Regions from separate parts of the Pseudoalteromonas ardens genome, predicted to be linked through region 1. Evidence: predicted binding sites of a transcription regulator. Region 1 holds the regulator's gene; each other region holds the start of a gene.
What was found. Region 1 encodes sigma-54, which starts transcription at its own class of promoters, with help from an activator protein. Its sites were predicted from a motif close to GTTGGCACGNNNNTNGNNT; they were not measured.
Positions count from the first base shown of each region.

Region 2: a site for sigma-54 is predicted at 4,427-4,445, ahead of QNM19_RS14515 (PspA/IM30 family protein). Genes of this name have one in related genera too.
Region 3: a site for sigma-54 is predicted at 1,543-1,561, ahead of QNM19_RS18670 (flagellar basal body rod protein FlgF). Genes of this name have one in related genera too.
Region 4: a site for sigma-54 is predicted at 2,081-2,099, ahead of QNM19_RS15115 (DUF2726 domain-containing protein). Genes of this name have one in related genera too.

Region 1 is NZ_JASJUV010000003.1:39,853-47,598, forward strand. Features, by position in the region: gene pmbA (metalloprotease PmbA) at 1-889, shown strand, start outside; gene mgtE (magnesium transporter) at 915-2,273, opposite strand; gene QNM19_RS10970 (HPr family phosphocarrier protein) at 2,452-2,730, opposite strand; gene rapZ (RNase adapter RapZ) at 2,727-3,572, opposite strand; gene QNM19_RS10980 (PTS sugar transporter subunit IIA) at 3,585-4,040, opposite strand; gene hpf (ribosome hibernation promoting factor) at 4,043-4,330, opposite strand; gene QNM19_RS10990 (RNA polymerase factor sigma-54) at 4,356-5,864, opposite strand; gene lptB (LPS export ABC transporter ATP-binding protein) at 5,909-6,634, opposite strand; gene lptA (lipopolysaccharide transport periplasmic protein LptA) at 6,631-7,170, opposite strand; gene lptC (LPS export ABC transporter periplasmic protein LptC) at 7,160-7,714, opposite strand; gene kdsC (3-deoxy-manno-octulosonate-8-phosphatase KdsC) at 7,711-7,746, opposite strand, start outside.
Region 2 is NZ_JASJUV010000004.1:169,070-176,815, forward strand. Features, by position in the region: gene QNM19_RS14495 (phosphoribulokinase) at 50-949, opposite strand; gene QNM19_RS14500 (TolB-like translocation protein) at 1,120-1,983, shown strand; gene galE (UDP-glucose 4-epimerase GalE) at 2,069-3,085, shown strand; gene dusA (tRNA dihydrouridine(20/20a) synthase DusA) at 3,295-4,308, shown strand; gene QNM19_RS14515 (PspA/IM30 family protein) at 4,483-5,148, shown strand; gene QNM19_RS14520 (PspC domain-containing protein) at 5,208-5,414, shown strand; gene QNM19_RS14525 (hypothetical protein) at 5,423-5,746, shown strand; gene QNM19_RS14530 (copper chaperone PCu(A)C) at 5,887-6,399, shown strand; gene QNM19_RS14535 (DUF2333 family protein) at 6,408-7,406, shown strand; gene QNM19_RS14540 (TIGR04219 family outer membrane beta-barrel protein) at 7,411-7,746, shown strand, end outside.
Region 3 is NZ_JASJUV010000006.1:308,546-316,291, reverse strand. Features, by position in the region: gene QNM19_RS18680 (flagellar hook assembly protein FlgD) at 1-92, shown strand, start outside; gene flgE (flagellar hook protein FlgE) at 130-1,482, shown strand; gene QNM19_RS18670 (flagellar basal body rod protein FlgF) at 1,599-2,363, shown strand; gene flgG (flagellar basal-body rod protein FlgG) at 2,382-3,170, shown strand; gene flgH (flagellar basal body L-ring protein FlgH) at 3,186-3,875, shown strand; gene QNM19_RS18655 (flagellar basal body P-ring protein FlgI) at 3,887-4,981, shown strand; gene flgJ (flagellar assembly peptidoglycan hydrolase FlgJ) at 5,084-6,049, shown strand; gene flgK (flagellar hook-associated protein FlgK) at 6,051-7,746, shown strand, end outside.
Region 4 is NZ_JASJUV010000004.1:322,307-330,052, reverse strand. Features, by position in the region: gene arcB (aerobic respiration two-component sensor histidine kinase ArcB) at 1-801, opposite strand, end outside; gene folE2 (GTP cyclohydrolase FolE2) at 1,073-1,993, shown strand; gene QNM19_RS15115 (DUF2726 domain-containing protein) at 2,138-2,728, shown strand; gene mtnN (5'-methylthioadenosine/S-adenosylhomocysteine nucleosidase) at 2,856-3,563, shown strand; gene QNM19_RS15105 (cobalamin biosynthesis protein CobD/CbiB) at 3,565-4,515, shown strand; gene tyrS (tyrosine--tRNA ligase) at 4,571-5,770, opposite strand; gene QNM19_RS15095 (peptidoglycan DD-metalloendopeptidase family protein) at 5,933-7,270, shown strand; gene QNM19_RS15090 (hypothetical protein) at 7,332-7,746, opposite strand, start outside.

The DNA of each region.
Region 1 (7,746 bases):
TGTTAACTCGGATGGGGCCAGCGTCGCCAGCCATCAGGGCCTGCGCGTTTACGGCAACAGCCATGGTTTTCTGGCCGGGTTTCCGCGTACCCGACACACCTTAAGTACTATGGTGATTGGCGAAGAAAATGGGGTGATGCAACGAGATAATGCTTATTCCATTACACGTGTGCATACACAGTTGAGAGATGCCAAAGCGGTGGGCATAGAGGCAGCAGAATCGACGCTGGCTAAATTAAACAGTCGTAAGCTGGAAACCATGCGGGTACCGGTCGTATTTCGTGCTGATATTGCCAATAGCCTGTTTGGGCATCTGGTATCCGCCATTGGTGGTGGTGCTTTGTATCGCAAGTCGAGTTTTTTGCTGGATAGTTTGGGCACTGACGTTTTTTCGTCTTGTGTGTCGATCAAAGAGCAGCCACACTTGTTGCAGGCACTGGCATCGAGTCCGTTTGACGCTGAAGGCGTACAGACCACTGAGCGTGATATCATCAAAGGAGGCGTACTTGAGACCTATCTGTTGCCAAGCTACGCAGCTAGACGCCTTGGTATGCGCAGTACGGGCCATGCTGGTGGGATCCACAACTGGCTGGTACAGGCTACCGAGCCGGACCTGGCCGCGTTGCTGCGGACCATGGGGCGTGGCTTATTAGTGACTGAGCTAATGGGGCAGGGGGTTAATACGGTAACCGGTGACTACTCACGCGGCGCTGCCGGTTTCTGGGTTGAAAATGGCGAGATCCAATATCCGGTCAGTGAGATCACCATTGCAGGTAACCTTAAGGATATGTTCAAGTCAATTCAGGCGATTGGGGGAGACATTGAAACCCGCGGTGCTGTTCAAACTGGCTCGGTACTGATAGAGAATATGCAAATTGCAGGTCAGTAACCCATAGTTGTATGCGTTTGGCTGCTTAGACAAGCAGCCAGGTTGCTGTGCCGAGGAAGGCAAAAATGCCTACGATGTCGGTGACTGTGGTCAGTACAACACTGCCTGCCAGTGCTGGGTCGATATTCATTCTTTTTAGTATGAGCGGGATGCTGGCGCCTGCTATACCCGCTGCAACCAGGTTCATAAACATCGCGAAGGCAATCACACCCCCGAGTACAAAGTCCCATTGCCAAAGGGCTATTACACCTGCAATCAACAACGACCAGAGCAACCCATTCAAGGCGCCAATGGCCAGCTCTTTACCCAGCAAGAAGCGCTGGTTAGTGGCGTTCACGTGTCCCAGCGCAATACCACGGATCACCAAAGTCAGGGTTTGACTGCCGGCCACTCCTCCCATGCTGGGGACTATGCCATTCAATACTGCGAGTATCGGTAAAATATCTAAGGTGCCTTCGAAAAAGCTGGCAACGAAAGCGGCCATCAGCGCTGTAAGCAGGTTGATCCCCAGCCAGATTGAACGGCGACGGCTACTTTTCCAGACCGGCGCAAAGGTATCTTCTTCATCGTCGAGACCGGCCATACTCATCAGGCTGTGTTCGGCGTCCTCACGAATAACATCAACGATGTCATCGATGGTGATACGTCCCAGCAAATGTGCGTTGTCGTCTACGACCGGTGCAGAGATCCAGTTATGCCGCTCAAACAACTGAGCGACATCGCTTTCGTCCATTGAGATGGGAATGGTTTCACGCTCTTCATTCATCAACTCGTTAACCAGTTTGTCTGGCTGACTGGTTAACAGCACACTGATCGGCAGAGAGCCCAAAAAGCAATTGTCTTTGTCTACTACGTACAGGTCATCGGTGCCATCAGGGAGTTCCCCTTTGAGGCGCAGATAACGTAACACGACATCCAGTGACACATCCGGGCGGATCGTTACTGTATCTGTGTTCATCAATGCGCCTGCGGAATGCTCGACATAAGACAGAGCCTGGGTTGCACGGGCTCTGTCTTGCGAGTCCATGGCACCAATAACGTCCTGATAGACGGGATCTGGCAAACTTCTCAGGACTTCACCGAGATCATCATCATCCATGTCTTCCGTTGCCGCAGCGATCAGCTCTGGCTCCATTTTGGCGATGATGCTGAGTCTCACATCTTCAGACAGTTCTTCGAGTACGTCACCCTGTATATCCGGGTCGACTAATTGCCACAGCAGGGTTCTGATTTTATGTGGGGAAGACTCAAGCAATAATGCGGTGTCGCAGGGAGGAATCTCGGCTAAGGTGCGCCTGACTTGAACAAACTGACCACTGTTAAGGGCATTCGTAACTTGTTGTAATAGCTCCAGTGTGTAGTCTTGTTCAAAAGCTTCAGGCATAGGCATCCCAGGTTGGATAGTCGACAAGTAGGCTTGTCATGAGTATATGGCGCATTGATTATAGGCTTATGATAATTATAGCTGTTTTAATATCAATTGGTATATCTAAAAAAAGCGAAGGTAACCGTCAGGAAGCGGTGGTTTTGTGTCTGGAAAATAGGGGAAAAGTGAAGAGGTGCTACTCTGATTCGTTAAACTTATCGGCAATAAGGCTACCAATGGCATGTAACGCACGCTCTGCATCCGGGCCTTCGCAGACAACTTTGATCTCTTTGCCCTGGCTACTTTCCAGCAGCAATAAAGCCAGCACACTGTCACCCTCTGCTTCTTTACTGCCCTGAAACAGGGTGATGTTGGCATCGAACTGTGCGGAGAGTTCTGCCAGCACACTGGCTGCACGAGCGTGTAGACCCAGTTTATTCTGGATCAGAAAGGTATCTTCAAAGCGTTGTGTCATTTTTCTTGTTCGCGGTGATGGATCTTCACATTACTGTGGGTACGAGCAAAACGCTCACCTAACGTCTGAGCAAGATACACTGAGCGGTGCTGTCCACCAGTACAGCCAATCGAAATGGTCAGGTAGCTGCGGTTATTACGCTCAAGGTGTGGCAGCCAGGTTTGCACAAAGGTCTGGATCTGCCAGGTAAATTTTTGCACTAAGCTGTGGCTAGACAGGTAGTCAATAACAGGCTTATCTAAACCGGTTAAGGGCTTAAGTTCTGGTTCCCAGTGTGGGTTCGGCAAAAAGCGCGCATCAAACACGTAATCGGCTTCTTTTGGAATACCATGTTTAAAACCAAAGGACTCAAAGGTGATGATTAATTGCTTGTCTTTTTTACCGAGGATCTTTTCCCGGATACGCTCTGCCAGCTGGTGGATACTCATGTCTGTGGTATCAATGGTGATATTAGCGCGGCGGATAAGTGGGTCAAGCAGTTCTTTTTCTTTTTTAATCGCTTTGTCCAATGACAGATCTGCCAGTGACAGCGGATGTAGGCGGCGTGTTTCTGAAAAGCGACGGATCAGGATCTGATCTTCGCTGTCCAGATAGAATATATTGGGTTCTGCAAATCCGGGTAGGTATTCCAAAATATCGTCGAGTTCTTGCTGATCTTTTGGCAGGTTACGTACGTCAACGCTCACAGCAATTTTATCATAGCTGTCTGACACACTGCGCACTAATGCGGGCAGCAAGTTGACCGGGATATTATCGGCGCAGTAATAACCCAAGTCTTCCAGCACGCGCAGAGCGACCGATTTTCCTGAGCCAGAACGACCACTGACAATAATTAACTGCACAGAAACTCTCCGTTAGTTGTCAAACTCTTCAATTATCGAGAATAACTCCTGATCATTGTGAGCTTGCCTGATACGTTTACAAAACACCTTGTTTTTAAGTTTATCAGCGATCGTTGCTAAGGTCTGCAAATGTTGTTGATTTTCTCCCTCGGGTACGATGAGTGCCACAAAAATGTCGACGGGTTGATTGTCAATGGCATCAAAGGCAATGCCTTGCTGATTAACAAGCAGCATAGCAACCACTTTATCTATGCCTGGCATGCGGCCATGGGGCAGTGCAATCCCTTTTCCTATCCCCGTACTTCCGAGTTTTTCGCGGCTCAACAGTGCATCAAGGATATCATGGGCATTACTGTCTGGAAGCTGGCTTTGAGCCAACTCACTGATGTACTCTAAAATACGTTTCTTACTATTAAAAAGGACCGCAGCTTTGCTGCAGTCCTGTGAAATCAATGAGCTTAGTTTCATGATTAGTGTCGAGTTAGCTTCTCTTTGTGCTTGATCACCTGGCGGTCAAGCTTATCGATAAGTCCGTCTATTGCGGCATACATATCCCGGTGTTCGGTTGAGGCAAAAATTTCTCCCCCGTTCACATGTAATGTGGCTTCTGCTTTTTGGATGAGCTTTTCGACATCTAGGATAACATGCACATTATTGATGTGATCAAAGTGCCTTTCTAGCTTCGCAAACTTGTTTGTTACATAGTCTCTTAACGAATCGGTGATTTCTACATGTCGACCAGTTAAATTTAGTTGCATAAGCATTTTCCTTCTGTAGTTACGTCTAAATCAGGCTTTTGCGCTGATTGGACGGTGGGATAGCCAAAGACTCTCGGTATTTGGCAATTGTACGTCTAGCCACTTTGATCCCTTGATCTGCCAATACATCCGCAATCTTGCTGTCACTCAATGGTTTAGCAGTGTTTTCCGCGGCAATTAGCTTTTTGATCAATGCTCTGATTGCAGTCGAAGAGCATTCTCCTCCGTTTTCAGTGCTGACATGGCTTGAGAAGAAATACTTCAACTCATAGATACCGCGTGGCGTGTGCATATACTTTTGCGTTGTTACACGTGAAATCGTGGACTCATGCATGTCGACCATTTCGGCCACATCATTCAGTACCATCGGCTTCATTGCCTCGGGGCCATGTTCAAAGAATGCCTGTTGTTGCTGCACAATGCAATTAGTAACTTTTAATAAAGTTTCATTGCGGCTTTCCAGGCTCTTGATGAACCATTTTGCCTCTTGCAGGTGTGAACGAATAAACTGACTGTCTGTGCTCGACTTGACTGAACGGGACATAGCAGCGTAGTGGTCATTCACTCTAATTTTTGGCATTGAATCGGGATTGAGTTCAACAACCCAGCGACCTTTCACTTTTTTAACCGACACATCCGGGATCACATAGTCTGCTTCTTCCTGTACTATGCTCGCGGCGGGTTTCGGGTTTAGGCCGTGGATCAGGGTCATTACTTCTTTCAGATCCGCTTCTTTGAGTTTGGTTTTTTTCATCAAAGTGCGGTAATCCCGGCTGGCTAACAGATCGATGTGCTCAGTCAGGATTTCTTTGGTCTGTGCAAGCCAAGGGGTGTTTGGGTCAAACTGGTTGAGCTGAATGCACAGGCATTCTTGCAGGCTGCGTGCCGCAATCCCAACAGGATCAAATAATTGGATCCGTTTCAGTACGGCCTCTACTTCATCCTGCTCAATCGGCTCTTCATCGTTGTCCTGATTCATGCTATCGACGATGTCTTCGCAGCTGATGGTCAACAGACCAGCATCGTCAACTGCTTCTACAATTGCAAGGGCGATGGCTCTGTCTGTAGGGCTAAAAGGCGTCAGTTCCAGCTGCCACATCAGGTACTCTTGCAATGTTTCAGTGGTTTTACCCTGGTAAATGGTTTCGTCTTCTGGCATTGGGCCTGAACTGCTTGCCGGGGCAGCACTGATGTACTCGTCCCAGGTTACGTCCATTGCCAAATCGTCGCTGACGGTGTCTTTGTTCAGTGCAGCATCGCTGTCTTGTTCGTAGTCGCTGACAGCCGCCTCTTCATAGCTGTCGTTGTCACTCGTTGTAGGTTGTTCCAAATCGGAATCCGACTTGGACTGAGTTTCATTGTCTTGTGATTCAGACTCACCTTCTTCCACTTCCAACAAAGGGTTGCTATCAAGCGCTTCTTGGATTTCTTGTTGGAGATCTAGCGTACTCAACTGTAACAGACGAATAGCCTGCTGCAGTTGTGGTGTCATTGTCAGTTGCTGCCCCATGCGCAGCTGTAGCGATTGCCTCATGTATCTCTAACAATCCTTTTTGTTATTTACTTCTAATTTTATAACTATAGCCTGAATTGCTCACCTAGGTAGACATCCCGCACAGTTTGATCGGCCAGAACATGCTCCGGGGTGCCTGCTGCTATCAGTTCACCATGTGACACTATATAAGCTTTCTCACAGACGTCCAGCGTTTCACGCACGTTGTGGTCGGTGATCAGTACGCCTATCCCACGGTTTTTCAGGTGCTCTATAATTTTCTTTATATCTAACACTGAAATGGGATCAACGCCAGCGAAAGGCTCATCTAATAAGATAAATTTTGGATCTGCCGCAAGGGCACGGGCAATTTCTACCCGGCGTCGTTCACCGCCCGATAGCGCCATACCCTGGCTATCGCGAATATGCTGGATATTAAACTCATCTAACAGTTCATTGAGGATGACTTCTCGTTGTTCTTTATTCAGCTCTTTACGGGTTTCTAAAATGGCCATCAGGTTTTGATAGACGGTCAGCTTGCGAAAAATAGAGGACTCTTGTGGCAGGTAACCAATACCTAGTCTTGCCCGGCTGTGCATCGGCAATAAGGTAATGTCTTGTTCGTCGATGTGTATGCTGCCCTTGTCACTGGGCACCAATCCGACAATCATATAAAAAGTGGTGGTTTTACCTGCACCATTTGGGCCAAGGAGGCCAACAATACTGCCAGCTTCAACGCTTAACTCAACGTTTTTAACAACCTGTCTGCCCTTATAACTTTTGGCCAGTGCGGTGGCGGTTAATTTACTCACGGATTCCCCTTCTCTTGTGGTTGTTGGGGGTTCTCTTTTTCAGGTAACAGAATGGTTCTCACGCGGTTTTGTTCTTGCTCCCCGCGCTGTGCGCTGATCAGCTTCTTTTCCATATCATAAACGATAGTTTGCGCGCTGATTTTTTGTCCTGCCTGACTGATCTCTGCACCGCCTTTGATGGTGAGCATGCGATTTGCGACATCATAGCGCACTTCTTTGGCGCTGGCCTTCAATAACGTACCATCCGCTTGGCGTTCCTGAAATATTGCCGGACTGCCTGTTGCAACCAGCAGTTGCTTATTTTTACCCAGTTCTTCCCTACGGTGTACTTCGAGGCGATCGGCCAGAATTTTTCGGTCACCGTGAATGATTTCGACGTTTTCTTCGAACACGCCAATATTGGTTTGCAACTGGGCCAGCTGTGTGCCCGAACTGATAATGACCTGATCAGCCGCTGTATTTTCTGCATAAGCCGCAGGATGAAATGCACTTAAAGTGCACAGTAAGATCAGGGAACAGGTTAATTTATTGCTCATAATAAATTGTTTCAGTGTGGTTGATGAGTTCAATGATTTCTGTGTTGAGATCGGCCACTAAGCCTTTCCCTGAAATCGTTAAGTTTGGGCCGGTAATTTCTACCGGGTGTTCAGAGCGCATGTGCTTTTCGTTAATATCGACTTGCACGTGATCGGCGTTGATGTGCTTTATCATGGCATCGGCCGTCAGGTTTGTTGCTTGTACTTTACCCTCCAGGATCAGGGTATTGTTACCATATAAGGTGGCTTCATTGGCCTTGAGTTGCCAGTTTTGTTGATCGTTGTGCAGTGTAAAGATAGGCGCAGTAAAGTGGCTAAACCCCAGCTCCTGATAGAGCTCCATTTTGTCTGCGGTAATCTGATAACTGAGCTGCCCATTTTCGGCGTAATTGGTTTGCTTCAGATCGATGGCGACATAATCTGGCTTGGCCAGCACTTCTTCTGAGCGCGGCGCGACCTGGCCCGATTGCGTTAAATAGGGATACCACAGCCATAACATGGTGAGGCTGAATACAACGAGCAATAAGGCGCGAAGTACGGTCATACGCTACTGCCTTCATAACCCAATGATTTGCC
Region 2 (7,746 bases), on a different contig from region 1:
GTGTAACGACCCCCCGGACAGCCCGCAAGCGGTGAAGTGTAAGCAGTCGTTAAACGGGTAAGTCCAGCGGGACAATTTGTTCCAACGCCCGTTTCTTTGTAAGTAAGTCTTTGATCAGGGGAGTTAATACCAGTTCCATAGCGAGGCCCATTTTGCCGCCGGGTACGACCAGGGTGTTAACGCGCGACATAAAGCTGCCCTGGATCATCTGCAGATAATAGGGGAAATCGACATCTTTTATATCCCTGAAACGGATCACCACAAAACTCTCGTCCAGCGAGGGGATATCTTTGGCACTAAAGGGGTTAGAAGTATCAACGGTGGGAACGCGTTGAAAATTAATATGGGTACGTGAGAACTGGGGGGTAATATGGTTAATGTAATCATCCATACTGCGCACGATTGAGGTCATGACGGCTTCACGAGAATGGCCTCTTTCATGCGTATCGCGGATCAGTTTTTGGATCCACTCCAGGTTAATAATCGGCACCATGCCAATCAGCAGGTCGACATGATGGGCGACATCATGCTCTTCGGTCACTATGCCGCCATGCAGACCTTCATAAAACAGCATATCACTGTTGCTATCCAGCTCCTGGTAAGGTGTGAAGGTGCCGGGCAACTGGTTATACGGTACGGCATCATCAAAGGTATGCAAATAACGCCGGACCTGACCGGTTCCGGTCTGACCATAAGTGGCAAATAACGCTTCCAGTGCGGCAAAGTCATTGGCCTCCTGACCAAAGTAGCTCAGGTGTTTACCTTCTTGCAGAGCTTCGCGTTTGAGCTTGTCCATTTCCGGGCGGGTATAACGATGGAAGCTATCACCCTCGACAATCTCAGCTTTGGCGTCCAGGCTGCGAAAAATGTGCTTAATCGCGGCCGTGGTGGTCGTGGTACCGGCCCCCGAACTTCCCGTGATTGCAATGATTGGATGCTTTGCAGACATTTTGTCCCCTTACCTGGCTCAGTTGGACTGAGCGTAACTTCCGATTAACACCTTTCGATGTTACTCGATAAGGGAAAATTCGCAAGGCATTTCGCGGAGAGTTGCCCTGTGGTGATTGAGTTCCTGCTGTCGCTCGGTATGATAGCGAAAAAAACAAGGAATATAACACAATGACTCTGCTGCAAAAGATCATCGTCACTGGATTACTATGGGGCGTTATAGGAACACTTAATGCAATGCCTGCCTCGCAGCTTTGGTTGGCCGAAGAGCAATCTGGTTCACTGTCGGTGAAGCCAATCAGTGCAGCTGATGGTTATCACAATCAACCTTTGGTTGTCGACAATGGTGTATATTTTACCCAGCAGGTAACAAGCCCTGAGGGTGGCCAGACTGACCTGTTTTTTTACGATTTTGCAACCCATGAGGCCCGTAATCTGACCAATACGCCAGTATCTGAATACTCACCGACGGTATACCCTTATGATGAGGGTCTTTCAGCTGTGGTCGTCGAAGCGGATGGTTCGCAAAAGCTATGGTTTTATCCATTTGCAGAAACACAGTCACCACGGCGCGTGTTTGATCATATTGCACCGGTGGGATATCACGCCTGGGGTAAGGACGAGCAACTGGTGATGTTTATTCTTGGCGAGCCCCACACTTTACAATTTACCGATTTAAAAGGACATTTGCCTAAGTTAGTTGCCAGTGATATCGGTCGCACGTTGGCCTACAATGCCGCGCGGAACCTGTATAGTTTTACTTATACCTCGCAAGGTCAGCAATGGTTTGCCAGCTTCGATGCACAGACTCAGACGGTGACGCCGCATTTTGCGTTACCAGGCAGCGTACATTATTACACCTGGTTTGATGACGATACGATCGCCTATGCCATTGCCGGTCGTATTTATACCCGACATTTGGATAACCCTGATAAGGTCTTGCTTTGGCGAAATCTGTCTGCGTATTGCCCAGGGACGATTTCACGCTTGAGTAAGCAAGGATCGCGACTGGTATTTGTGTGTAACCAGGCATAACTGAGGTCGCCATTGAGTGTAAAACACTGACACACTGGTTGGGATCAATTACAATGGACACAGATATATTTTTAGGAAAATGACTATGACCGTCTTAGTTACCGGTGGTGCCGGGTATATTGGTTCGCATACCGTGCTGGAGTTGCTTAGTGAAGGCAAGGATGTGATTGTTGTCGATAACTTAAGTAATTCCTCTCAGCAGTCCTTGCAGCGTGTAGAGGCATTAACAGGGCGCACCGCGACGTTTTACCAGGGCGATATTTGTGATAAAGCATTTCTCGACCGCGTGTTTGCACAACACCAGATAACCCAGGTGATCCACTTTGCGGGATTAAAAGCTGTGGGAGAGTCGGTGCAAAAACCGGTTGAATATTACCAAAATAATGTCCAGGGAACGTTAACTTTGCTGGATGCGATGCGTGATGCTGATGTATTCCAGCTGGTATTCAGTTCTTCTGCGACAGTGTATGGTGATCCGGCCAACTTGCCTATTCGTGAAGATTTCCCGGTAGGCGGGACAACTAACCCATACGGTACCTCTAAGCTGATGGTGGAGATGATCCTGCAGGACTTGGCTAAGTCAGATCCGCGCTGGGCGTTTGCGATTTTGCGTTATTTCAATCCCGTAGGGGCGCACATATCTGGCAAGATAGGGGAAGATCCCAATGGCATCCCAAACAACTTGCTGCCTTATATTGCGCAGGTTGCGGTGGGCAAGCTAGACACGCTGGGCGTTTTTGGTAATGACTATGATACGCACGATGGCACGGGTGTACGTGATTACATTCACGTTGTAGATCTCGCTATTGGTCACCTCAAAGCGCTGGACAAGATTGCAGCTCAGGCTGGGGCGCATATTTTTAACCTGGGTACAGGTAATGGTTACTCGGTGCTGGACATGGTTAAAGCGTTTGAAAAAGCGGCGGGCAAGCCGGTGAACTATGAAATCAAACCGCGTCGTGATGGTGACATCGCGGCCTGCTATGCGGCACCCGAAAAAGCATTCAATGAGCTGGGTTGGCGAGCAGAGCGCGGCATCGATGAAATGATGCAGGACACCTGGCGCTGGCAAAGCCAAAACCCGAACGGATATGAAGGGTAATTCTCAGTAAGCGGCCTGTTTTGGCCGCTCTCTCCTTTCACTGCATTATCGCTGGATGAAACTCCCCGCAACAGCGTGTATAATTCCCTCCTTATCTATATTGATGACCACAAGCGACGCCTTATTTGCAGAGCATGGGCTGGGATGTGGTTAGGTTATTGACGCTGGTCGCGGTTTGGAGCCGTGCAATGGGGCGTTTCAGAGGTAGTATGACAAACACAGATAAATCAGGTATTAGCCCAGTAAATACAAGCGATTCAGCGTTTCGTCGCTTTTCCGTTGCACCGATGTTAGATTGGACGGACCGTCATTGCCGGACCTTTCATCGTAAACTAACTAAGCATGCAGTACTGTATACCGAAATGATCACCACCGGTGCCATCATCTTTGGCAAAGGCGATTATTTGCACTTTGGAGAGCATGAAATGCCAGTGGCATTGCAGCTCGGTGGATCCGATCCCAAAGCGCTGGCTGAATGTGCTAAACGCGCCGAACAATACGGCTATAACGAGGTAAACCTCAACGTGGGCTGTCCATCAGACAGAGTACAAAATGGTCGCTTTGGTGCCTGTTTGATGGCAGAACCTGAGCTGGTCGCTGAGTGTGTTGCGGCGATGAAAAGCGAAGTCTCTATCCCGGTAACGGTGAAAACCCGGATTGGTATTGATGAGCAGGATTCCTATGAGTTTTTGACCCGCCTGATTGAGGCCTCAAAGACAGCCGGCTGTGATGATTTTATTATCCATGCCCGTAAAGCCTGGCTGCAGGGTCTGAGCCCCAAGGAAAACCGGGAAATTCCGCCGCTGGATTACCCGCGCGTGTACAAATTGAAGCAGGATTATTCGGATCTGCACATCAGCATCAATGGTGGCGTTAAAACCATTGAAGAGTGTCAGCACCACCTGGCACACCTGGATGGCGTGATGATAGGCCGAGAAGCTTATAGCAACCCCTTTATGCTCGCTGAGGTTGACAGTGCTCTGTATGGTGCACCTGCGTTTACCCAGACTCGTCATCAGGTAGTTCGCAGTATGTACGACTATATCGAAGCAGAGATGTCAAAGGGGGCTAACTTTTGGCACATTGCCCGCCATATGCTGGGGATTTTCCAAAATCAGCCTGGCGCACGTGGCTTCCGCCGTCATTTATCGGAAAATGGCCACGGTAAAAGCGCCGATATCAGTGTCATGGAAAAGGCGCTGACCTTTGTTCCTGAACTATAGTTGTTAGTTTGGTCAAAAAAGCTAATTATAGGCTTTTTTGACCAAACACTCCCCCTTGTTTTTCACCTCCCCACTCAAATTTAAAACTTAAACTATTGATTTTAAATAGTTGTTTGTTTTTGGCATAAACCTTGGAATAAGTTAATCAACATTAGCTTACTCAAGGAGCCTGTCATGGCCTTAATCGATCGAATTGAAGATTTAATCAAAGCCGAGTTCAATGCGTTGCTCGACAAAGCGGATGATCCTGAGAAGAATCAGCGTCAGATACTGACTCAGCTAGAAGCGGCACTGACTGAGTGTCGCAGCACTGTGGTACAGGTGATCTGTGAACAAAAAGCGCTGGTACGCCGTGAGCAAACAGTGAATAAAAAAGTCGAGCAGTGGCAACAACAGGCTGAATATGCTTTGCAAAAAGACCGTGAAGATTTGGCCCGGGCAGCACTGATGGAAAAGCAGGCATGCCAGCAGGCGCTGCAACACATTGAAGAAGAAGCAACACAGCTGCAACAGGTCCACGACAAGTTGGCGCAGGATGCGCGTTCGCTGAGCGAAAAAATACATCAATTGCGACAAAAAGAGGCGCAGCTGGCTCGGCGAGAGCACACTGCCACCACGCAGCTGAAAGCGCGCAGTGTGGCCAGTCAGCAGTCGATAGCAGCAGCGTTAACTCGCTTTGAGCATCTGGAGCGCAAAGTTGAGCGAGTAGAAGCTGAAGTGGACAGCTATGACTTGGTAAGTAAGGAGCAAGCACAATGGCAGGCATTGGAAACCCTGGCTCGGGAAGAGCAGGTCGACAAGGCGTTGGCAGAATTGAAACAAAGAAATCAACCGGCTTAAGTATTGGCACTATCGGTTGCCGAAGGGTATCCGGTGTAGCAGCAATGAGGAGAACTCTGATGACAGAACATGACACTTATTACCATACGACACGTTCACAACCGCCTCGTAAAAAGCTAGGTGGGGTATGTAGCAAGCTGGCAAACAGACTGGACATGCCAACCTGGCTGGTTCGCCTAATCACGGTGTTATTAGCACTGAAAGCACCCGTGTTAGTTGTGATGGCGTACTTTATCGCCTGGGTAGTGCTGTCGGAGCGTACTTAGGGGGCATTATGAAAGCGGCATTGATCTTACTGTTTGGCTTGGTTGTGTTATCGGCTTTTTCCTGGGTGTCCTCTCCATTGGCCTGGTTCAGTGTGCCAGAGATGGTTTTGGATGTAAGTTGGGTCGGGATTGAAATGCTTAGCCTGTTTGTCGCGATGATCGCCGTTTTTGCCTTACTGGCATTGCTGAGCATAGGGTTGCTTGGCGTGATATTAGTTGTGCTCATTGGGCTAGTGTTAGCATTACTATTTAACTCTGTTCTCATTGCCATTCCGTTATTGTTTCTGGTTGCAATCGGCTGGCTGGTAAGCGATAAGCAGGCGCTGTGTTAAGGCGTCTGGCCGGAGGGGCTGTATCAGGGAGCAGCGCCTTTACGAACACGGTACGGCTGTAAAGAAATGGTGATGAAAGCGCGTTAAACTAAGGGCGATGTGGTATAGTAAACGGACTATACTCAACAAGGAAAGCGCTTATGATCAAAAATTTAGCCTTTTTTATGCTGTGTTCATTGCCTTGGATGTCACAGGCACATCCGGACCACACGCATGGCGAATCTCATCACCATGCGCACGCCGAACAGGGCGTAGTGCAACTGACGCACGCTACGCTGCGTGACTTTTTGCCCACGGCCAGCTCCACTGCCGGCTATTTCACACTTGCCAATAATAGCCAACAAGCGGTGACGCTTCTCAAAGCTGAAATTGAAGGGCTTGGGCGAGTGGAGGTCCACGAACATGCACATGTGAATGGCATGATGCGCATGCAAAAGATAGAAAAACTGGAGATTGCGCCTAACAGTCAAGTTGAGTTTAAGCCCGGTGGCTATCATCTGATGGCCTTTGAGCCGACAAAACCATTAAAAGTAGGCGAAAATCGTAAACTTACACTATATTTTGCTGATGGCAATCGCGTCTATGGCTTGATTGAAGTGGTGTCGCTTAAAGCGCAGATGCATAACGCGAAAAATGGACATCAGCATCACTAGGAGTATTGATGGATCACAACACACACAATCACATGGGTAAGATTTGGGCTGGCCTGATCGCAGTATTGCTATTGGGGTATGGTCTCGCAGTTTACTGGAGTGTTGAGCCCGAACAGTTCGATGTGGTCGGCAGTGCTAAACGTCACGCAGAGCAATCGAACACCGAATTGGTGACAGGATATGTGACGACACATACCTTAATCACAGTCTCGCAAACTTTACTCGATAAACCCGGTGGTTATTTGTCTAATGACGTATTACCACCGAGTGTGATAATGGATAATATGCCTGCATGGGAATATGGCGCGCTTGAAATGGTGCGCGACATGGCCCTGTCTATGCGTAAAGATTTTAGTCGCTCTCAATCGCAATCGACGGAGCACCCCAGCCTGAAAAAAGCCCAGCCGCAATTTAACATTAGTTCAACGGCGTGGTTATGGCCCAGTGCAGAAGGGGAGTACCGTACTGGTATTACTCACCTTAATGATTACCTGCTGCAAATTTCCAACCCGGCCGATCAAAGTAGCCAGTTTTATGCCCGTGCGGATAATCTAAGAGGCTGGCTAAAAGAAGCTGAAAAGCGGATGGGGAGTTTAAGTCAGAGATTGAGCGCCAGTGTCGGTCAGGACAGGCTGAACACTGACCTGGCAGGTGACAGTGCAGCCAATCAGGCAACTTATGCGGCGAATCATCATGAAGTGAAAACATCATGGTGGAAGATTGATGATGTATTTTATGAATCCCGCGGTGCCACTTGGGCCCTGTTACACTTTTTAAGAGCGGTAGAATACGACTTTGCGGATGTGCTCGAGAAGAAAAATGCAAAAGTGAGCCTGCAACAGATTATTCGGGAACTTGAAGCCACACAGGAAACGGTGTGGAGCCCGGTGATTTTAAATGGTAGTGGTTTTGGATTGGTAGCCAATCACTCACTGGTGATGGCGAACTATATTTCCCGGGCCAATGCGGCTCTTATTGAACTCAGTGAACTTTTAGCGCAAGGATAAATAAATGAAAAAGTACTGTTTAGCGGCAGCCTTATCTCTGGCTTGCCTCGCACCTGCAGCACAAGCAGACACTCTGTTAGGTTTATACCTGGGTGGTGAAGCGTGGGGCGCAGAGCCTGAAGGTAGCTTTGCGAACAAGGGTAATCAGCAAGACTTTGACTTTTCTGATAAAAACTTCTCAAGCTTTTACGCCGCGCTTGAGCACCCGGTGCCACTGGTCCCGAACGTTAAGCTCAAATATACCGAGTTACAACTAGACGGTTCTGCGGTACTGAATGAAACCTTCGACTTCGGTGATAAAAGCTTCACCGTAGGCGGTACGGTCAATACCGTGGGTGAT
Region 3 (7,746 bases), on a different contig from region 1:
TTGAAAGCGTCAATGTCAATGGTGCAAGCGGCATCGTTATCAACACTAAAGCGGGTGCCGTGCGGCTTACTGACGTCGCGGAATTAGCCTAATTAAAAAGATTTAACCTTAATCGCAAGAGGTGAGAGTATGAGTTTCAATATTGCATTAACTGGTTTAGCTGCGGCTCAGAAAGACCTGGATACCACAGCTAACAACATTGCTAACGTTAATACGACGGGCTTTAAAGAGTCGCGTGCTGAATTTGCATCCGTGTATGCATCTTCCGTTTTTAGCGCCGGTAAGACAAAAAATGGTGATGGTGTGCAAACCACTATGGTTGCGCAGCAGTTTCACCAGGGGTCTCTGAATTTTACTCAGAACTCACTGGACCTGGCGATTACCGGTGAAGGTTATTTTGCGATGAGTGAAGAATTGGGAGCTCAGGACTTTACTTACTCCCGTGCAGGTGCTTTTAAACTCAACAAAGACAATTTTATCGTTGATGCACAGGGTAACTTTTTGCAAGGCTTCCCTGTTGATCCTAGTACCGGTGATACGACTTCAATCAGTTTGAGTACATCATCAGCACTGCAAATTCCAGATGCCTCTGGTTCGCCACGTGCAACCACCAGTGTGTATTCATCTTTCAACCTGGATTCGCGTGCTTCGGCACCTACGCTGGCATTTGACCCAACAGAAAGTGCAACTTACAACAGTTCTACTTCAACGACGATTTACGATAGTTTGGGTGAACCTCACATTTTGCAGCTTTATTTTGTAAAAGAAGATCCTGCGACTAACCCAAATGAGTGGCAGGTGTATGCAACGCTCGACGGTACACAGTTTAATACAGCAGGGGCCAGCGGCGCACCACTAGAGCCAATAACTGAGTTCCAATTTGACCAAAATGGTCTGCCATCCACAACGGGTAACCCTCAGGTGCCCAACACAGGAACGACCTTTAATTCATTTGCAATCCCAGCGGGTGCAGCTACCGGTTTATCAACTTTGCTAACAAACGGCGCAACATTCCCCAGTAACGTGGAAATGAACTGGCGCGACGAGGCAAACACCTCAAACAAACTGCCTACTCAGTTCGCCAGCCGTTTTGAGGTTAAAGCGCTTGAGCAGGATGGTGCCACAACGGGTCGACTGGCGGGGATTGACATTGGCTCTGATGGTAAAATTGTTGCGTCATATAGTAATGGTGACTCAACATATTTAGGTCAGGTTGCCATGGTGCGTTTTTCTAACTCTCAGGGCTTGCAGCAAGTGGGTAATACCGGATGGAAAAAGAGTTTAACTTCAGGTGAGCCTATTGCTGGGGAGCCGGGTTCAGGAACATTGGGCTCAATCAACTCCTCAGCATTGGAGCAGTCCAATGTTAACTTAACAAACGAGCTGGTAGACCTGATCAGTGCACAGCGAAACTTCCAGGCGAACTCGCGGGCACTGGAGGTTAACTCAACACTTCAGCAGAACATCCTGCAGATCCGATAATCAAATCCAATCACCTCTTAAGGCCGCATTTAGCGGCCTTTTCATTTTCTTGACGATCATCTTGGCATCTATATTGCTTTATTCAGTATAGATTGAACAATTTTTAGGTCGTTCCCATGGATAAAATGCTGTATGTCGCTATGTCAGGCGCCAAACAAAACCTGGTTGGTGTCGGGCTGAAGGCAAATAACCTGGCTAACGCCAATACTACCGGGTTTAAGGCTGATTTTGCACAGGCTCGTTCAATGCAGGCATTTGGCGAAGGGCTACCGACGCGTGTGTTTGCGATGCAGGAGCGCCCGGGCACCATGATGACAGGTGGGGCCATTACTGAAACTGGTCGGGACCTGGATATTGCGGTAGATGAAAAATCCTGGATAAGCGTTGTAGACGCAGCCGGAGATGAGGCTTATACGAAAGTTGGCACACTGAACATCACCGCAGACGGGGCACTGGTGACCAGCCATGGTCGTCAAATTATTGGCGAAGGTGGGCCCATCATATTACCACTGCCAGTAGAAAAGGTTGTGTTCAGTGATGATGGCTCAATTCAGGTGCGTCCTCAGGGGGCACCTGCCAACTTTTTAGAAGTGGTCGACCGGTTAAAAATTATTAGCGCAGACAATAGCAAACTTGAAAAAGGTAATGATGGTTTGTTTAGACCAAAAGAGGAGTTGCTCGAAGACGGTGTATGTGGATTTTGTGAAATTTCTCCTACCGCCAAAGTAATGAGTGGCTATTTAGAAATGTCTAACGTGAACCCGGTTCACGAAATGGTAGACATGGTAAACCTTCAGCGCCAGTTTGAAATGCAGATGAAACTGATGAAAACAGCTGAAGAAATTGACGAGCGACACACTTCGCTCCTGCGTATCGTTTAAGAGAGTGAGGTATAGATTATGAACCCAGCATTATGGATCAGTAAAACCGGCCTTGATGCCCAGCAAACTGATATTTCGGTGATTTCAAATAACCTGGCGAATGCCAGTACCGTTGGCTACAAGAAAAGCCGCGCAATATTTGAAGACTTACTCTATCAAAATATTAACCAACCAGGCGGCCGTTCTTCTCAGGATACCGAGCTCCCATCGGGCTTGATGCTGGGTGCGGGTGCCAAGGTGGTGGCAAACCAGAAAAACTTTTCGCAAGGTAATATGCTGAGCACAGAGAACTCACTGGATTGGATGGTTCAGGGACCGGGTTTCTTCGAAATTCAGATGCCTGACGGCACCATTGCGTACACGCGAAACGGCCAGTTTACTACTGATGAAGAGGGACGGATTGTTACCTCAGGTGCAGGCTTTCCGGTACAACCTGAAATGAACGTTCCGGACAATGCAAATTCCATCACTATTTCTCAGGATGGTGAGGTTTCTGTCAGTATCCAGGGAGAAGCAGCTAATACGGTAATCGGTCAGCTAGTTATAAGCGATTTTATTAACCCGTCTGGTCTTGAACCAATTGGTCAGAACCTATACACCGAAACTGCCGTCAGCGGTGCGCCAGTGCAGGGGAACCCGGGTGTCGAAGGACTTGGCTCTATCGTTCAGGGGGCGTTGGAAACTTCAAACGTTAATGTCACCGAAGAGCTGGTCAATTTGATTGAAACACAACGGGTTTACGAGATGAACTCGAAAGTAATTAAGTCGGTTGATGAGATGCTCAGTTACATTAATCAGCAGCTTTAAAAGATTGGGGGTAGTATGGACAAGTTACGTACACTTGGCCTGGTAGCGGCAGGCTGTATAGCACTCAGTGGTTGTACAACAACGCAAAATAAAGATGTTGAGCGGGACGATCCTTACTACGCGCCTATGTATCCGGAAGCGGAAGCAGCGCCGGTTGTAGCTACAGGCTCGCTATTCAATGCTTATGCCAACGATCTTTACTCAGATAAGAAGGCACTTCGCACCGGTGATATCATTACTGTTGTACTTAGAGAATCGACTCAGGCTTCAAAGGCGGCCAACTCTAAGCTGGATAAAGACAGTGAGGTGGATATCGATCCTATACTGGGTTTAGGCGGTGCAGCGGTCAACTGGGGGAACAAGAGCATTCAGCTGGATGCAGGTTCGAATTCATCATTTCAGGGCGATGCGCAGGCCAACCAGTCTAACAGCCTGATTGGTAACATCTCAGTGAATGTGATGCGGGTTCTACCAAATGGTAACCTGGTGATCCGAGGTGAAAAATGGCTGACACTAAATACTGGAGAAGAATTTATTCGTCTCGAAGGGCTCGTCAGACCGCAGGATGTGAATGCCGATAATACGGTAGAGTCAAATCGTATTGCCAATGCGCGTATTCAGTACTCAGGTAAAGGCGATACGCAGGAAGTGCAAAGTGCAGGTTGGCTGACTAAGTTCTTTATGAGCGCCATTATGCCATTTTGAGGAAGCAAACTATGAAATTATTTAATGTGCTCGTGCTAACTATGGCACTTATCGGCAGCCAGTTTGCGCAAGCAGAGCGTATCAAAGACGTGACTATGGTTGAGGGAGTTCGTTCAAACCAACTGGTTGGTTATGGTCTGGTAGTGGGCTTACCGGGTACAGGGGAGCAAACTCGCTTTACAGAGCAAAGCTTCAAGGGCATGTTAAACAGCTTTGGTATTACCATGCCGGCAAACCTTAAACCGAAAATTAAGAATGTGGCAGCAGTGGCCGTGCATGCAGAGTTACCAGCTTTTGTGAAGCCTGGTCAAACTATTGACGTCACCGTGTCATCTATTGGTAGTGCGGGCAGTTTGCGTGGCGGGACTTTGCTGCAAACTTTCCTGAAAGGTGTGGATGGCAATGTGTATGCGATCGCTCAGGGCAGCATGATTGTGGGTGGTTTGGGTGCCGAGGGGCTGGACGGCAGCCGGGTCGTGATTAACACGCCTACGGTTGGTCGTATTCCAAATGGTGGCACGGTTGAACGTGCAGTCAGAAGCCCGTTCACTCAGGGAGATCACATTACTTTTAATCTGAATCGGCCCGACTTTACAACCGCTAAGCGTTTGGCCGATACAATTAATGATCTGGTTGGCCCACAAAGCGCGCAAGCTATGGATGCTGCTTCTGTACGTGTCATTGCACCTCGCGACCCTTCTCAGCGTGTTGCTTACTTATCGACTCTGGAAAACCTGGAGTTCACACCAGCAGATACGTCAGCCAAGATTATCGTCAACTCACGCACAGGTACCATTGTTATTGGCAAAGAAGTGAAACTGCAGCCAGCTGCGATTACGCATGGTGGATTGACGGTGACCATTGCTGAACAAATGAATGTGTCTCAGCCACAGCCTTTGACAGAAGGTGAAACGGTAGTGACGCGTCAAAGCATTGTCGATGTTGATCAGGATGATTCACGGGCATTTGTATTTGACCCTGGTTCAAGCCTGGATGATTTGGTCCGTGCAATTAATGCAGTGGGCGCAGCACCTGGCGATTTGATGGCGATACTGGAGGCACTGAAAGAAGCTGGTGCAATACATGGTCAATTAGTCGTCATTTGATGCTTCTTTTATAATCAATTAGTTAGCCCCATTTTATGGGGCTTTTTTTTGGCTCAATAATTGCATTGTTATTGGTTATGTATATTGATGTGATTTCGAGCAATGAATACTGATCCGACTCGCAACCAAAGTTTCTATGACTTAACTGATCTGAACTCGTTAAGACAGGACGCACTGAAAAGTACCGGAGACGCCAATGCCTCTGAAGAAGCGTTGCGCAAAGCGGCTCAGCAGTTCGAGTCAATTTTCACTCAGATGATGTTGTCCAGCATGCGAAAGGCCAATGAAGTTCTGGAGGATAAAGATAGTCCGTTTAATTCCAGCAGCGTGAAATTTTATCGTGACATGCATGATCAGCAGATGTCTATGCAACTCTCCAGTGAGGGGAGTCTGGGCCTTGCTGATCTGATTGTGCAGCAATTGTCGCCTAATCGGGATGGGTATATGCCCAGTTCTGTACTGCGCACCGGCGCGGAGCTGCAAAGCGATCGGATTGCTAATGGTGAAGCAGGGCAGCACAAAGCAGAAAAACAGCCTGAAGTGACCGAAAGTGCATCTAAAGAGGTGCAATTCGATGATCCTGAGTCATTTGTTAGCCAGCTTTGGGAGCATGCTAAGTCAGCGGCCGCCAAGATTGGCCTGAATCCAGCTGTGATGGTTGCTCAGGCTGCACTGGAAACAGGCTGGGGCAAGCACATCATCGCGCGCCAGGACGGTGAAAGCAGTTTAAACCTGTTTAACATAAAAGCCGATAAGCGCTGGCAGGGTGACAGTGCCAGTAAAATGACGCTGGAGTTTGAGCAAGGTTTACCAGTGAAAAAGCAGGCGAACTTCAGAGCGTATGATTCGCTGAAAGATAGCATCAATGATTATGTCGATTTCCTGCAGTCCAATCCTCGTTATCAAGAGGCCTTAACTAAGACAGACAATCCGGACCAATACCTGGATGCCCTGCAACAGGCAGGGTATGCAACCGATCCAGATTATGCAGAAAAAATTAAACGTGTGTTGGACAGAGGAGAATTTCAGTCCATGTTGTCAGCGTCAGTGCATCAGGGAGTAAATTAAGATGTCATTTAATCTTATGAATATTGGTACATCCGGGGTCAGAGCCAGCTCTGAATTACTCCAGACGACCAGTAAAAACATCGCAAACCTGAATACCAAAGGTTATGTTCGTGAGCGGACTGAACACACCACTATGGTCAATAACCAGGTGGGACGTGGCGAAACCGTACGCTTGCTTAATGAGTTTGCCCAAAAGCAGCTTAACCGGGACCTCTCGAGCGAGGCTTATTATGAACAGTTTGTGACGGAAGCCACCCGGGTTGATACCTTGTTTGGTGAAGAGTCTAATAACCTGAATCAGAGCATCAACTCGTTGTTCAATAATATGCAGGAAGCGATGAACTTACCTTCTTCAACGGTTGCGCGTTCCCTGTTTTTGACGGATGCCCAGAATTTAATTGATCAAATGGACCGGTTATCCGGTATCGTGTTTGACCAGAGCAATATCGTAAATGAGCAATTGTCGATTTATTCTGATGAGGCCAATAACCTGATCCAGAAGATCAGTGATATGAACACCCAAGTTGCGGCGCTCAATGGTAACAACAGTGATGGCAGTGGCAGCTCCTTGCTGAATCAACGAGATCAGGCCATCAGAGATCTGGCTGAACTGGTAGACATCGAAACCCTGGATGGCAGGAATGGTGAAAAACTCGTTTTTCTTGGCTCCGGGCAGTCTCTGGTCATGGAAAATGGTAGTTTTAATCTCTTCTCAATGGATGGTGACCCCGATCCGAACCACAAAGCACTGACGCTGGATGTCACCGCTGGTGCTGCTGTAGCGTTAGAGGTAGATCATGTCAGTCTCAGAGGTAAGATTGGTGGCCTGATGGCATTTCGTGATGACATTCTGGTGCCAGCACAGACGCAGCTCGGTCAAATTGGACTATCGCTTGCAGATGCTTTTAACCAACAAAACCAATTGGGTATGGACCTGGATGGTAATCTAGGCGGCAATATATTCACGCTACCAACGGTCGGTGGATATCCGTATGAAAGCAATACCAGTACCGCACAGTTAACGGCTACGGTTGAGCCCGGTAAAGGTAAAGAAGTTCCGGCGACGGATTTCAGAGTCACTTATACCGCAGCAAACACCGTGGAAATTGCAGCGGTAGACAGTAAGGGCAATGTTCAGGGAACGCCCGTAATGGCAAACGTGATTGGCGGAGTGATCGATTCAAACTCCGTTGCGGCAGGTGTCGACATGTTTGGTTTGCAAATGAACCTGACAGGCACCGCCAATGTGGGGGACAGCTTTCTGGTTAAGCTTAACTCGGGTACTGCGGGTAATTTACAACTTGCAACGGATCGGCCTGAAAGTTTAGCACTGGCTTCGCCAATCAGGACGGAGACTGCGGCTAGTAATGTGAGTACGGCAACCATCTCTGTAGGCTCTGTCACCGATACAGATCCTGCTACGAGTAATTTTGCAGCGGCACCACCGAGCCTGACCAATGGCACAATCACACTGACTAAAACGGCAAACGCCAATGAATATCAGATCGTTGATGGCAGTGGTACTAATACTTTCACCATTACACCGCCAGCTGAAAACTTGCTTGCCCAGGCGGGTGGTGCGTATGCCAGCTATGGCTTCGATTTTAATATTGAAGGGACGCCAGCGACGGGTGACACATTCACCATTGAGTTTAATACCGGCGGTTTTGATGATAACCGTAATGGCCTCGAGCTGA
Region 4 (7,746 bases), on a different contig from region 1:
CTCTGCTTCTTTACGGCTGGTAATATCACGGCCGAACGCCAATAGCCCGATATACTCCCCATCATCGTTAATGAAGGGCAATTTACGCATCTCAAACCAGCAATTTTCGTTGGCAACCGGGTATTCTACGTCAACATTAATCGATTGCTGGGTTTCAATCACTTGCTCATCGGTTTGCAGTACCCTGGGGATATCCTGCTCACCAAAGACTTCCTGGACAGTATGACCAATCAGTTGGTCACTGGTTTTGCCAATGACTTGTTCAAACTTCTTGTTGTAACCCGCAAATACGCCGCGTTCATCACGGTAATAGAATAAGTCAGGGGATGAATCCACGATACTACGCAGTAACATACTCTGTTGTGCCAGCTCTTGCTCAGCTTTACGCCGCTCTGAGATCTCTTTACGCAACTCTGCTATTGCCCGGTGCTTTGCATGCAGCGCCATTTTCCGCTCGTCAATTTCGTTATTGAGCCGGTTAATGTTGTCTTTGAGTGTCTGATTGAGCAGTTTTTCTTGTTGTGTCGCAGATTCAAGATACTCTTTCGACGCATCGAGCTGACGCATTGCATAGATAGCAACAGAAAGCAGCAATGGGGAGGTTAATGCCGCAAATAACACCACTGACAGCACATTGACCAGTGTGACTTCACCGAGCGCCACGTAGTAAAACATACACGCCAAAACCAAAGACACGATAAGCACAAAAGCGTAGGCCACAACCCCCGCCCAGCGGTCTCCGTAGTTTTTAATCAAATTCGATAAAATTCGGGCCCAAGTCCCAAATGAAGAGTCAAGCATAATAAAATCACCTAGTTAACCCCTACATTATACCTGACCAAAACACAGAAGCGAGTGACCAAAGGTCGCAGGCGACATTGCACAAACTAAAATAACCTCTGTAGCGCCCGTATTCAGTGTATTTTGCGGATGTTTAGAAAGTCGACATCGGCGTATGAATTTTTGCACACTTGGGCGATTTTTTTGCCAGAAATTTTCCAGCGGGCTCGGCAAGTTGTGACATTTTGGTGTAACATGCCCAGCCCTGATAGTCGTGATTAAGAGAGTTCAAATGCCAACTTCAATGCCTGACATTGCACATTCTGCGGACGCCTTACAAGAAGGTAAGCTGGACTGGGTCGGAATGGGAAATATCGAGCTACCTTTACTGTTATCCAGCAAAGGCTTGAATGATACGCCCGTAACTGCCAAAGCGGATGCGTTTGTCAGCCTGGACAGGGAAGATGCGAAAGGTATCCATATGTCACGACTATTTTTGGCACTCGACTCGCTGTCCTGTGAGCAGACGCTGACACCCGCGACAATTCGCTCAGTTCTGGATAGCTTTATCACCAGCCATGAAGGACTGAGCCACAGCGCTAAAGTGACGTTTCATTTCGAATTACCATTGCGCCGTGCCTCATTATTAAGTGGTAAGCAAGGCTGGAAAAACTACCCGGTTATGATCACAGCTAATCTGGCAAATGGCCGGTTTAATCTGGAACTAGCCGTTGATGTCACTTACTCATCAACCTGCCCTTGTTCAGCCGCACTTGCCCGTCAGCTGATCCAAAATGCCTTTGAAGAAAAGTTTGCCGATCAATCACTCGATCATGCCAGTGTTCACGCCTGGTTAGGCACCACAGAAGGCATCCTGGCAACACCACACTCACAGCGTTCAGTGACGAATATCAAAGTCAAACTAGATGAACACTGTCAGGAGTTTGACATCCTGGGTCTGGTCAACATGGTAGAAGATGAACTGAAAACACCTGTACAGGCTGCAGTTAAACGTGAAGATGAGCAAGAATTTGCTCGCCTTAATGGTCAAAACCTGATGTTCTGTGAAGATGCCGCCAGAAAGCTCAAAGCCTTATTTGAAGCAGAAAATTATCCAGACTACTATATAAAGATAAACCACTACGAATCTTTGCATGCACACGATGCCGTTGCGTATGCTGTAAAAGGCCTGAAAGACGGCTACCGCGTCTGATCCAGTCAAGCAATTTGCTTTTTTTAAACGCTCGGCCGTCCCAAAGCGCCGAGCGTATTTAATCTTTAACTCTCCTTAAAAGTCACTTTAGGCACGCTCTTTGCTTAATAATCTCCAAGTCAAATTGTTGTCGTGGAGTGATTTATGGAACTAACATTATTATCTATTCTGGCGCTGGTCGTTATTGCTTCCATTGTTATTTCAAAATATACGGATAACGGCGGTAACCCCTACCCGTTTAACCGAAAAGAGTCTGTATTCACAACTGTCGAAGCCTCCTTCTTACAACTGCTAGAGCGCTCAGTCGGTGACAAGTTCAAAGTTGTTAGTCGGGTTAAGCTGATTGAAATCATCGAGTGCAAACCAGGGCTCTCTAAAAAGGCACGCCGGGCTGCTATCACCAAAGCGCAAAATAAGCAGCTCGATTATGTACTGGTTGACAAAGAAACGCTCAATATTGTCGCTGCCGTTGACCTGGTTAACAACGCCAACAAAAACGGCCACAAAGCGCAAAAAGACTGGTTCGTCAGCGGTGCGCTGGAATCAGCCGGGATCCCACATATTCGTATGAAGGTAAAGAGTGGTTACAAAAGCGCTGAAGTGCGCGCTGCCATTCTGTTTAAACTAGGCAAGAAACCAGAGCCACAGGGCAAGCCACGCAATCGCAATTACAAACCTGCGGTACTTTCACCGTCTCAGGCCAAGGCCGCGGCAACACAACTGGCAGAAATTTAGCCCCTCCAGCATACTGTCGGCCCGCCTCAGGGCTGACAGCAAAACCTCTTAACCTGCCTAACACCATATTTTCTAACGCCAGTTTTGATATATAATGAGCAACACAGTTAAAAAATAAGAGAAGATTATGAAAGTAGGTATTATTGGCGCGATGGAACAGGAAGTCACGATCCTGCGTGACGCAATGAACAATACACAAACCGCAACCAAAGGCGGTTTCACCTTTTATCATGGTGAACTGGGTGGTCACGAAGTCACTCTGGTTCAGTCTGGTATTGGCAAAGTGGCCGCGACAGTGGCAACAACGCTGCTTATCGACAACTACAGCCCTGACTGTGTTATCAATACCGGTTCAGCAGGCGGCTTTGATCCTGAATTGAACGTCGGCGACGTCGTGATCTCGTCTGAAGTAAGACATCATGATGTTGACGTCACTGCATTTGGCTATGAACTGGGTCAGGTACCGCAAATGCCAGCGGGTTTTAGCGCGCACTCTGCGCTGGTTGAAGCCGCTCAGCAAAGTGTCGGTGAACTGACTGACATTCAGACAAAAGTGGGGCAGATCTGTACCGGTGATTCATTCATGTGCGATCCAGTGCGCATCGACAAGACGCGTCAGGACTTCCCGCACATGCTGGCGGTTGAAATGGAAGGTGCCGCGATTGCTCAGGCCTGTCATGTTTTACACACTCCATTCGTTGTGATCCGCTCACTGTCGGACATCGCCGGCAAAGAATCGCCGCAATCATTCGACGCCTACCTGGAAGTTGCCTCAGTAAATTCTTCTAAGCTGGTTACTGCCCTGTTGGCAAAGCTGGATCAGGTTTCGCTGTAAAGTGTTAACTGAACATTTGCAAGCCCACACGGGCTTGCTGATTTTTTTACTGGCAACACTCAGCGCGATAGGATTCAGAACTTCCAGCCTGTATCACCCCAATGTCGTCATGACGCTGTTGTTTACTAACCTGGCCCAAAAAGTTTATCGCCCTAAGGCGCCCAATCCCTATCAATGGCTATCCGGTAGCCTCGCATGTATCCTGCCAATGCTGACTATCCTGCTTATTTTGGCCGCTCTGGGCTATTTGTCTTTCTATCCTCAGTGGCTGGGTGGCCTGGTATTATTTTTCTGTCTCGATATTCAACATGAACGGCGTGCCAAACGGATTGCGATTCTGCTTAAACAACAACAAAAAGCCGCGGCACGCCAGTTACTTGGCGCTATGGTAAACCGGGATGTCGAAAAACTGTCATTAATGGGCATCTGTAAGGCATGCCTGGACAGTCTGGCATTACGGGGCATGCGGCATTTCTATCTGGTGATGGTATTTTATCTGATCGGTGGCCCACTGCTGGCACTGAGCTATAAATTGATGTTGCTCTGCGATCACGCCTGGCGCAGCAAAATGCGACCAGACTCAGCATTTATTAAACCGCTGCAACTGAGCCTGGCAATTTTAGAATGGTTACCCGTCAGGCTGTTCGTTTTAATGATGGCACTCACACAAAACCTCGGGAAAACACTGCACTACCTAAAACACTATGGCCAATTCTACCGCCCAACCAGCTCAGGTTGGATCCTGGCCTTGTTCGCAGCCAGTCTCAATACCCAGCTGGCCGGGCCACGTTTTTATCAGCAGCAGCGATTTGACAATATGCGCATTGGCAGCGACAAACCACCCGAACCGGAAACCATAAGCCTGATGCTCAAGTTATTGGCAACCATGCGCTGGTTCTTCCTTTGTGCACTGTGTCTGTGCTGGTTAACCATCAATATTCTCACGCATTAAAAAGGGCAGCCAAATAGCCGCCCTTTTTCTTTATACTTGCTGATCAAGTCGTCGATTATTCAACCGTGATTTTGGCGAACTTGCGTTTACCTACCTGGTAAATTGCTGTAGAGCCTTTTTCAACGCTCAGCTTAGAGTCGGTGACTTTCTCTTCACCATTGAGCTTTACCGCGCCTTGCTTAATCATACGCATCGCTTCTGAAGTGCTGGCAACCAGGCCCGCTTCTTTTAGTACATTAGTGATGAAAGTCGCAGGCTCAGCAATGGTGATGGTTACCTCTGGAATATCATCAGGCAGGGCATTTTTCTGGAAACGCTTAATGAAATCCTGATGCGCTGCCTCGGCATCCGCTTCGCTGTGGAAACGTGCGATCATTTCTTTTGCAAACTCAATTTTAATGTCTCGTGGATTACGGCCACCAGCCACTTCTTCTTTAAGGCCTGCAATCTCTTCCAGTGATTTAGCGCTCAGCAACTCGTAGTAACGCCACATCAGTTCGTCAGAAATCGACATCACTTTACCAAACATATCGTTTGGCGCATCTGTGATACCAATATAGTTACCCAGTGACTTAGACATCTTCTGCACGCCATCGGTGCCTTCCAGCAATGGCATCATCAGCACGGTTTGTGGCTTCTGACCTTCTTCTTTTTGTAACTCCCTGCCCATTAACAGGTTAAAGCGCTGATCGGTACCACCGAGTTCGACATCCGCTTCCAATGCCACAGAATCCCACCCCTGTACCAGCGGGTAAAGGAATTCATGAATAGCAATTGACTGGCCACCTGCATAACGCTTTTTGAAATCATCACGTTCAAGCATACGCGCAACCGTTTGGCGCGCTGCAAGCTTAATCATGCCCGCACTGCCTAATTTTTCCATCCATTCAGAATTGAACGCCACAGTGGTTTTAGCCGGATCCAGAATCTTAAATACTTGCTCTTTATAGGTTTCAGCATTAGCCAGTACATCTTCACGAGTCAGCGGTTTACGAGTGACATTTTTACCCGTAGGGTCGCCAATCATGCCTGTGAAATCACCGATCAGGAAAATAACCTCATGCCCTAAGTCTTGGAAAGTTTTTAGCTTGTTGATAAGGACCGTATGGCCCAAGTGCAAATCCGGGGCTGTTGGATCGAAACCCGCTTTGATCCGCAACTTTTTACCTGACTTCAGCCTTTCTTTTAAATCTTCTTCAATCAGAATTTCTTCAGCACCGCGCTTTATCTCTGCCAATGCCGTATCTATGTCCACAGTTGTCACGCCAACCTCACTCCAACAATTTAATCAGTTAATCGCCCGATTTTAGCTTATATTTGGGGTAGTTTAAATGTATAAAAGACTGGTATTTGCGCATTATTACGTATATGCTGCACTATTATTTGCAATAATTCTTGACAGCGGAAAAGGCACGTTATGGTACATGCAGTGCACAAACTCCCAAAAAAACACAAGTTGCTGATCCTGGGCTTGCTGTCAGCAATGGTCGCTATTGCACTCATTCCGTCTGAGAAGGCAACAGCCTCCCGAGATCACGACAAAGACGCGCTCGAAGTCGGCAAGCGCTATGAGCTTCCTTTGAATGTTGATGAGCAACAACCTCAACTGACAGAGCTCAGTGAAGCGCCCGAAATCATTGAACAGCCGCAGGCTCTTGACGTCCCCCAGTATAACTTCGTCGATCACCAGGTTCGCAACGGCGACAGCCTGGCGGTGATATTTAAACGCGCTGGTTTTTCAGCACAAACGCTGCACAAGCTCGTCAATACCAACGCTGAAACACGTAAACTCACTAAGATCCACCCAGGTGAAGTGCTGAGCTTTGCCAGTAATGAACAGGGTGAGTTATTACAGCTGAAATATGTGCTTTCGAAAACAGATACGTTACTTGTCAGCCGTAATGAGGAAGGCAGCTACGCCACGCGGATCGAAAGTAAAGAAATAGAAACAGTCGAAAAGTCAGCCGGCGGCGAGATCAAGTCCAGCTTTTGGACAGCTGGTATTACCGCTGGCTTGTCTGAGCGTCAGATCATGAACTTTGCCCACATCTTTGGCTGGGATGTCGACTTTGCCAACGATATTCGCAAAGGCGATCAGTTCTCTTTGATCTATGAATCACATTTTGTAGACGGTGAAGAAATAGGTACTGGCAAAATCATCGCTGCTGAGTTTATCAATCAGGGCGAACGTTATACTGCGGTACGTCACTCCGACGGTGACTTCTACACCCCTGAAGGCCGCAGCATGAAAAAGGCCTTCCTGCGTGCACCGGTTGATTTCAAATATATTAGCTCCAACTTTAATCCTCGCCGTCTGCACCCTGTCACGGGCCGCGTGTCGGCACACCGCGGCATAGATTACGCCGCCAGAGTTGGCACCCCTGTGGTATCCGCCGGTAATGGTAAAGTCATTAAATCAGACTTCAACCGCCTGAATGGTAACTATGTATTTATACAGCACGGCAGTCAGTATGTGACAAAGTACCTGCACCTGCATAAGCGCCATGTCAAAAAAGGCCAGAAGGTCAAGCAGGGCCAGAAAATTGGTACCGTTGGTGCAACGGGCCGCGTAACCGGTGCTCATCTGCATTATGAGTTTCTGGTAGATGGCGTGCACCGTAACCCGCGCACAGCCAAGCTGCCTAAGTCACAGCCTTTACCAGCGGCTGAACTCGCCACCTTTAAACCGCTTGCACAGCAAATGCTCGCCAAGCTGGAACGTAATCGCGAGCTGATGCTGGCATTGAATAATTAATCAAACGCCTTCATACAAAAAAGCCACCGAAAGGTGGCTTTTTGCTGTTTAACAACCTGGCTTAAGAGCCCGTTATTTTCAGATTTAAGAACTTTTCAAGTGCCTCAGGATCAGCGGCCAAAGACTGAACTTGCTGAGAAAATGCGTTGAAGTCCATCGCCTCATCTACTGACACATTGACCTCCAGTGCATTAAGACCAGCTGCAAAACCACTAAGCCCCTGCTTGGCTTCTTCAGAAACAGGTACCTGCGCCAGTTGCATGGCCAGCATCTGTTGGAATTGCTCTTTACTCAGTCCCTGGTTGGTCAGTAACTCTGTCACCAAAGCGTCTAACTTCGGCTGTCCGGCAATGGCAAATGTCAGAGTCTGTGGCTGCAGTGACTGTACCGCTGAGATCAACTTGCTCTGCATTTGCAGTTCCTGCTCCAGCGTCATCTCTGTGCTCTGCTGCATCTCCAGAGAGGTAGCCATCAGC